Regions from separate parts of the Mesorhizobium sp. M1142 genome, predicted to be linked through region 1. Evidence: riboswitches for the same ligand, from Rfam matches in the RefSeq annotation. Region 1 holds a riboswitch; the other holds the start of a gene.
What was found. Region 1 has a riboswitch for cobalamin ahead of NKH42_RS18805 (CbtB domain-containing protein). Riboswitches for the same ligand answer to the same signal wherever they lie in the genome.
Positions count from the first base shown of each region.

Region 2: another riboswitch for cobalamin. It lies ahead of metE (5-methyltetrahydropteroyltriglutamate--homocysteine S-methyltransferase); the one in region 1 lies ahead of NKH42_RS18805 (CbtB domain-containing protein).

Region 1 covers NZ_JAMYMK010000011.1:8,337-12,545, reverse strand. Annotated here, with positions in the region: gene NKH42_RS18810 (MFS transporter) at 14-1,213, shown strand; cobalamin riboswitch at 1,402-1,599, shown strand; gene NKH42_RS18805 (CbtB domain-containing protein) at 1,636-1,815, shown strand; gene NKH42_RS18800 (CbtA family protein) at 1,831-2,613, shown strand; gene cobU (bifunctional adenosylcobinamide kinase/adenosylcobinamide-phosphate guanylyltransferase) at 2,606-3,127, shown strand; gene cobO (cob(I)yrinic acid a,c-diamide adenosyltransferase) at 3,129-3,761, shown strand; gene cbiB (adenosylcobinamide-phosphate synthase CbiB) at 4,059-4,209, opposite strand, start outside.
Region 2 covers NZ_JAMYMK010000006.1:229,203-233,411, reverse strand. Annotated here, with positions in the region: gene metE (5-methyltetrahydropteroyltriglutamate--homocysteine S-methyltransferase) at 1-1,802, opposite strand, end outside; cobalamin riboswitch at 1,897-2,097, opposite strand; gene NKH42_RS12990 (hypothetical protein) at 2,654-2,908, shown strand; gene NKH42_RS12985 (helix-turn-helix transcriptional regulator) at 3,226-4,059, opposite strand; gene NKH42_RS12980 (MFS transporter) at 4,144-4,209, opposite strand, start outside.

The DNA.
Region 1 (4,209 bases):
TTCGGGGAACACAATGGCTACCCATGTGCGCCATCCGATCTGGCTTGCGGCCTTGCGGCCGGCGGATGCCCGCACCTTCGCCTCGCTCTATGCGGTCGAATCCTTCGCGCGCGCCACCGTGTCCAGCGTCATCCCGATCCAGGCCTATGAGATACTGCACAACGAGCAGATTGTTTCGATCCTCTACACGATCGTGGCGATGCTCGGCCTGTCGGCGACGCTGTTCATGCCGATGCTGATCGCCCGCTTTGCCCGGCGCTGGGTCTATACCGCCGGCGCCTGCCTGCTGGCCGCCGGCTCGCTGTTCTTCGTCACCCATACGCTGGCTGGCCAGGTGGTCGGCATGCTCTGCCGCATCGTCGGCGCCGGCGCGCTGGCGATCACGCTCAACCTTTACATCATGGACCATATCCGCAAGACCGATTTCATGCAGGCCGAGTCGCTGCGCATGGCGTGGTCGATGCTTGCCTGGACCACCGGGCCGACCCTCGGAATTTACCTCTACACGCGTTTCGGCATCTATGCCGCGCATGGCGCGGTGGCCGTCTTCGCCATGGCTTTACTGGCGCTGTTCTGGACTTACCGGCTTGGCGATAACCCGTCGATCCGCCCCGGCAAGACGCGGCCGGTCAATCCGCTGGCCAATATCGGCCGCTTCGTCGCGCAGCCAAGGCTGAGGCTGGCCTGGCTGATCGCTTTCGGCCGCTCCTGCTTCTGGACGACGTTCTTCGTCTATGGGCCGCTGTTCATGGTGATCACCGGCGAGGGCAAGCTCGCCGGCGGCCTCTTGGTTTCGGCCGGCAATGCGCTTTTGTTCATGGCCATCTTCTGGGGCAGGGCAGGAAAGCGTTTCGGCGGCCGGCGCACCATGACGTTCGCCTATTTCGCGATGTCGGCAACGCTGCTGGCGGCCGGCGCCGTCGGCGAGGCCGCACCGCTCATCACCGGCGCCTTGCTGCTTTGCGGTGCCTTCTTCACCATCGCGCTCGATGCGCTGGGCTCGACCGCCTTCATGCGCTCGGTGCGCTCGTATGAGCGGGCACAGATGGCGGCGGTCTACCGCACCTATCTCGACTTTTCCGAGCTGACGCCGCCGCTGGTCTATTCCGTGGTGCTGGCGTTCTTCGGCCTGGGCGCGGTTTTCGCGACACTCGGCCTGCTGGCGGCGATCTGCGGCTTCGTCACCTGGCGCTATCTGCCCAAATCGCTTTGATGTTCGAGCGCCGCATGGCGCTCGAACACCCAATTGTGGAAGCGGTGCAGTGCCGCATCGAACGCAGGCCGTTCTGTTTGACCGCGCAGATCGCGACGTCTGCGGCGCCAGTTCTCCGGTTTGGCGAGGCGGCGCATTCGCCACACGATCCGGCGGAATTTGGTTTGCCGGGCGCGGCGATTCTGCCTATAGTCGCTGATGTCGTCGGTTCCGTTTGGAACCAAGAGGGAATGCGGTGCGGGCGAAATTGTTTGCCCAATGCCGTGGCTGCCCCCGCAACTGTGTGCGGTAGTCCTCTCCATATGCCACTGAAGGTTCGCCTTCGGGAAGGTGGGGAAGGGCGCTGATCCGCGAGCCAGGAGACCTGCCGGCGACAGGAAACTGACTTCTATGCCCTCGGGTGGAGGGCGAAAGGACAAGACATGAATACCGCTTCCGTTTCGCTCGGCGCTTCCGCCTCCTCGCAGTCGCGTCTCCTGCAGCTGGCGCTTGCTGCATTCCTCGGCATTTTCGTCATGGGCTTTGTCGGCTTCTCGCATATCGATGCGGTCCACAATGCCGCGCACGACTATCGCCACTCGATGGGCTTTCCCTGCCACTGACAAGGGGCTGACATCATGACACTGTTTCGCAACGTCGTCTTCATCGCGGCGATCGCAGGGCTTGTGGCCGGCGTCGTTCTCGCCTGCATGCAGGCCTACGCCACCGTGCCGCTCATCCTGAAAGCGGAAGTCTACGAACAGGCCGGCGGCGGCCATGACCATGCCGCGGCACCTGCGGCACCGGCCGAAAACGCCGCCGGCACGATGGCTATGAGCAGCGCCGCGCCGGCACCGGCTGAAGCAATGGCTCCGGCTGAAGACGAAGGCTGGGCGCCGGCCGACGGCTTCGAGCGCTTTGGTTTCAGCGTCGTTGCCAATATCGTCACCGGCATTGGCTTCGCACTGGTCCTGGTCGCGGTTTCGGAATTCGCCGGCGGCATCGGCAATTGGCGCCAGGGCCTGTTCTGGGGCCTGGCCGGCTTTGCCGTGTTCACGCTGGCGCCCGGCCTCGGCCTGGCGCCGGAACTGCCGGCGATGCCGGCGGCCGACCTTGTCCAACGCCAGATCTGGTGGTGGGCAACAGTGGTGGCGACAGCGGCCGGTCTCGGCCTTATCGCCTTCCGCAGATCGCTGCCGCTGGCGATCCTTGCCGTGGCGTTGATCGTTGCGCCGCATATTGTCGGCGCGCCGCAGCCCGACAGTTTCGAGACGGCGATCCCGGAAGGCCTGCATCATCAGTTCGTGGTGGCGGTGACGCTGACCAATCTGGTGTTCTGGCTGGTGCTCGGTATGGTCGTCGGGCTGGTGCGCGGACGCTTCACCGGCGCGGCAACCAGCCTGCGCGACAGCTTTGCCTGACCGCGCTGCCGGGGCGCTGACCCTGGTCATCGGCGGTGCGCGCTCCGGCAAGAGCGCGCATGCCGAGAGGCTGGTGAGCGCCTGTCCGGCGCCGTGGAGCTATATCGCCACAGCGCAAGCCTATGACGAGGAGATGCGTCAGCGCATCGCGCTGCACCGCTCGCGGCGAGGCGATGGCTGGACGACCATCGAGGCGCCGCTCGACCTTGCCGGCGCGATCGAGGCACTGCCCGACGGCCAGCCGGTGCTGATCGACTGCCTGACGCTGTGGCTGACCAACCATATGCTGGCCGACCATGATGTCGAGGCCGAATGCCAAAGGCTGGCCGATGTGCTGTCGCGGCCGCGTGGCCCGTGGTTCGTGGTGTCCAACGAGGTCGGCCAGGGCATCGTGCCGGACAATGCGCTGGCAAGACGGTTTCGCGATGCCGCCGGCCGGCTGAACCAGGACGTCGCGGCGGTCGCCGGCACCGTGCTTTTGATGGTGGCGGGGCTGCCGCTCAAGGTGAAATGACATGGCTGATACTATCGATCCCAAGACCATTGAACAGGGGGACGAGGAACGCCACCGCGCCAAGATGGCCAAGCGCAAGGCGGTGCAGGACGCCGAGGTTGCAGCCAAGACGGTCGAGAAGGGGCTGTTGATCGTCAACACCGGGCCGGGCAAGGGCAAGACCACGGCCGCCTTCGGTCTGGCGCTCAGGATGCTCGGCTACGGCAAGCGTGTCGGCGTCGTCCAGTTCATCAAGGGCAAATGGCACACCGGCGAGAAGGACGCCTTTGCCGCCTTCGGCGACCGTGTCCTCTGGCACGCCATGGGCGAGGGCTTTACGTGGGAGACGCAGGACCTGAAACGCGACATCGCGGCGGCCGAGGCCGCCTGGGCGAAGGCGCTCGAGCTGATGGCCGAGCCGTCGATCAGCCTGGTGGTGCTCGACGAGTTGAACATCGCGCTGCGTTACGACTATCTCGACCTCGAAAAGGTGGTCGCGGCGCTGAAGTCACGCCGCGAAGGCCTGCATATCGTCGTCACCGGCCGCAACGCCAAGCCGGCACTGGTCGAGGCGGCCGACCTGGTCACCGAGATGGCCGTGACCAAGCACCACTTCTCCGCCGGCGTGAAGGCGCAGCAGGGGATTGAGTTCTGAGGGGTGTTGCTGGTTTGTCAAGGTCAGCGCTGCCCCTCATCGCCTGCCGGCGACTTCTCCCCGTGAAGGACGGGGACAAGGAGCTAGCCGCAACGCTGGCGATCTCCCTCTCCCTGTCTTTTCACGGGGAGCTAAGGCTGAGGGGCAGCGCCGACCTGAACCGATTATTTGAGGCGTTGCCCTATTTTGTTCTTGCTTTGTGCCGGCAGCTATGCTATTAATTTCGCTATGGTGCTAATTGGCTCCAACGACCCGCCGCTTGGCGGGTTTTTTGTTTCCGTCGATCTCGAGCGCAGGTCACGCCAAGATAACAACCACTGCGACCACCCCGAACAGCGCAATCAGCAGCAAGTCGGCGACCTGGTAGAGTTTCAGCGCCCGTCGGACGTCGGTGCTCTCGACATCGTCGCGGCGGCCGCCCTCGCCCATCAACGCGTCTTCGACCATC
Region 2 (4,209 bases), on a different contig from region 1:
CATGCTTCGGAGCGCGGTACGTCGTCGCGAACAAAAGACCAGTTGAGAATGGTCACTGGGCCTGTGAGCATTCCCTTCACAGGGTTTTCCGTAAGCGACTGGGCGAATTGCCACCAGCGCAGCGTCATCGGATTGCGCCTCGATACGTCGCCGAAGATGATGGGGGGGCGCACGTAACGCGACCCATAGCTCTGCACCCAGGCATGCTGGGTGAAGGCGAAGCCGGACAGCTGCTCGCCGAAATACTGTACCATGTCGTTTCGTTCGAACTCACCGTGCACCAGCACGTCCAGCCCGATCTCTTCCTGCCAGCGAATTGCAGCCTCGATCTCCTTCTTCAGGAAGGTCTCGTAGTCGACATAGCTCAGCTGGCCCTTCGCATGAGCGGCCCGCGCCCTGCGTACCTGCGGCGTCTGCGGGAAGGACCCGATGGTCGTCGTCGGGAACGGCGGCAGCCCGAGCGTGCCGGCCTGGACTCTGGAGCGCTCGGCAAAAGCGCTCTCTCGTCGCTTCATGCTGTCGTCAATGCTGGCGATCCGTCCCTCAACAAGCGGGTCATGGATCTTCGTGGATGTCACGCGAGTGGCGGCAGCCTCGGCAGACGCTTTCAACGCGCCTGCCACCGCATCCCTGCCTTGGGACAGGGCCCGGGCAAGCAACACCAACTCGTCGGTCTTCTGGGCCGCGAAGGCGAGCCACGACCTGATGTCCGCGTCGAGTTCCGTCTCCATGCGGAGGTCGATCGGCACATGCAGCATCGAGCAAGAAGGCGCGATCTCGACGCGGTCCAAGGGCCAGCCGGCGACGATCGGTTTGATGCGGTCGAGAATGGCGGGCAGGTTCGCACGCCAGACGTTGCGGCCATCGATCAAGCCAAGCGAGAGCACCAGATCCTTCGGTGCGAGCCGACCCACCGTTTCCAGCTGCTCGGGAGCGCGCACGAGATCAATATGCAGCCCGGCCAGGGGCAGAGAAACCGCGGTTTCGAGATTGTCTCCCAGCGGCCCGAAATAGGTAGCCAGCATGATCTTCAACTCGGGCGCGGCTTTCGACAGCTGGCCATAGGCGAATTCGAACGCAGCTCGTTCGTTCGGGTTCAGATCGAGGACAAGCGCTGGCTCATCGATCTGCACCCAGTCGGCTCCAGACAGCTTCAGCCTCTGCAGGAGTTGCTCGTAGACGGGCAGCAGCCGCGGCAGGAGCGCGATGGGATCGAATCCTTCGGCAGGCGATTTCGCCAGCTTGAGGAAGGTGATCGGTCCAAGGATGACTGGGCGTGTGTGAACGCCGAGAGCTTTAGCCTCGATGAAGTAATCGACCGGTTTCGTCGACGAGAGGGCGAACGTCTGATCATCGTTGAGTTCCGGCACAATGTAGTGATAGTTGGTGTCAAACCACTTGGTCATTTCCATCGCGGTTACATCAGACCGATGAGCCGCCTGCTGGTGACCAGCGTGTCGACAATCCTCCGTCTGACCCTGGTTGCCCCGCCCCATTGCGAAGTAGATGTCAAGTGGAACCTCGCCGCTATTCCAGCCGTAACGGGATGGAACGGCGCCGACCATGGCTGCGGTGTCGAGCACATGGTCGTAGAGCGAGAAGTCGTTCGACGGGATTTTCGACACGCCGCGATCGTGCTGCTCCTCCCAGCTAGCGGCACGGAGCGCCTTCGCGGTCGTGAGAAGGTCGGCAGCGGACGATTTTCCGGACCAGTAGCTTTCAAGCGCGAATTTCAGTTCTCGCCGACGACCGAAGCGGGGCACGCCGAGCGTTGCTACAGGAATTTGCTGAGAGACAGTCATGCCAGACCCCGATGGTTGGGGCGTCGGTGCAAGGAAGGCGCTAGCAGGCCGGCACGAACGCCAGGCTGCAGCGGCCACCGAGACACCCCGCCCGTGGACGTAATTCGCCGTGGCAGGTCTCCTGGCTCGCGGGGTCATAGCCTCTACCCGTCTTCCCAAGGCTATTCGCCTCAGTGACATGAGTGGGGTTGGCTCGCCGCTAACAGTTGCGGGGGCAGCGCCGGCATCGCACCGGCTTCCCTCTTAGCTCCGCTGCGGCAGCGCCGTACGGAGAACCACGACGCGGGAGACAATTACAGCAGTTCGCTTCTTTGTCAAACGCCGCATAAAGAAATGTTTATGTCGTTATGTTAAATTTCCGTTGGCATGTTCCAAAGGTCGCCTCGAAAGCGAAAACTGTGGAAGCCTTGAGCGGCCGGTAAATCAAAGCAATGACGCACGGCGCCCTTGTCCAGGAGGATAGGAGTTCGTCGGCTGCCGGCAGCAAACATACCGGCAAGCGCCGTGGTGCTGCTTAGCGCATCATGCGAACCACCTCGGCGTCGAACTTCGGCTCCGAGGTTCCGACCGCTTCGTTGGTGATCTGCTCGCGACCGTATTCGGCTCAATGGCGAGGCTGTTGCCCATGTGGAAGCTGTTGGCCGTGATGCCCTCGGTGATATGACACAACGATTTCGGGGGGAGCACACCGAGGCCAGGCGCAGCGGCGTGTTGCGAAGTGATCGAGGCCAATGTCTCGAACTGCTTGTTCGCAGCCCACCGGCTCAAGGTAACCCGGCTCAAACCACCGGGCCAGCTCAAGTCCTGTCCAAATGAGGCCTGAGCGGCAAATCGTCGTGCACGCGCACGGTTTGGCGTTCGATCTTGTGATGCGTCTTGGGCGGACAATCGCCACGGTGCAGCGCGCAGAAGCGGTCCCCAATTGGGAAGCCGAGGGCGGTGAGGGCAAGCCAGCGCCACAGGCGGAAGGGGACTTGGACCTGTTTGCCCTGCTGGACCACAAGTTCGCGACACAGGGCCTCAAGGAGAAGACCAAGAGTGATTATGCGCGGGACCTCGCCAAATTCATCAAAAGCAGCGGGCAGTCAAAGTTCGGCGCCGATTGACATGGAGATAGCCATCGCGGCCGACCGCCCAGGCGGACCGCAAGCCGGAATACAACCGGGTGCAGGCGGCCAAGCTCGTCCACAAGATGGCGTCGGGCACACACCGGCGATGGGAGAGCGGACCGTGGAGTGCAGGAACTTCACGCCTATCCACGCTCCCGTGGACGTGTCCTGCGGCACATCGGCAGCGATATTGAGGAGGCAGTTGAGCTTCTGGTCGAGCACTCTTACCTGCCATTACCTACGCTTAACGTCATCTCGTACTGAAAACGCACCACGCAAGGTCGAGATGTAACATGCGCCCTTCGTGGATGGTTCTAAGCTTCCTCGGGCGCGGTCAATCTGTGATAACGGTCGCTTGGAACCTCCATCACCGCGACGCGATCAAGGTTGGCATATCGCGCTCGGTAGTAACCTTCTTCCTCCACTTCGGCGAAACTACACTGGGGAACGTCAAAGGTCGCAGCTTCCAATCCGAAGAAAGTCGTAGCGGTTTCTTCATCCAAGAAGTTCCACTCATCTTCTCCGTCGTCATATGTGACGCGAACATAGGAGGCCATGCGCGCGGCTTCCTGATCACCCATCTCTGCGATGATGGCATCGCATTCTTTCTTCAGCTTTCCTGAAACCTCACCCTTATCCCAGTCATCCAAAGCCCGATAGATTTCTGGATGATAATACTCTGGCATCTCCTCTACATCGTCACCGATAAGCTCAATGGTGCGGACATATTGCGGATTTATCAAGAGTATTTTGTTGTCAAGGCTCCAACAATACAGCCATGGCCTGCTTGTGTTATTTCTACGCAGATTATGAAGTTCCTTCAACTGACGTAAAATCGATTCACGCGCCTTTTCATCGATAGGATATTGGCGGCTGCCAACAGTCGTCTTGATTCTGAGCGTGCCGTATCGCGTTTCGGCATCGGCAATTGCAAACGGGCTCGTGCGCCACTCCTCGACATCAATCTTCCAGCCCAGCAGCTCCTCGACCGTGCATTTCAACGTGAGACAAAGGTCCTTGATCTGCTCGACGTTCAACTGCGTTTTGCCTGTTTCCCAACGGGCCACAGTCTGTTGCGTCGTTGCCATCTGCTCTGCCAAATCTTTTTGAGTCATGCCCAGTCGAACCCTAAGCTCTTTCATGTTCATAACTCACCTCGCGTGTTCAACACACGCATTGTGGATGAATTAATCTAACACGTCAAGCGTGTTCAAAAATCGCAGCATGTGTTTTTAGGGCGTCTTCGAGGCTCCGGCAGCCGTTCGTGACCACTTGCGCAAGACACAGGGCTGGTACAC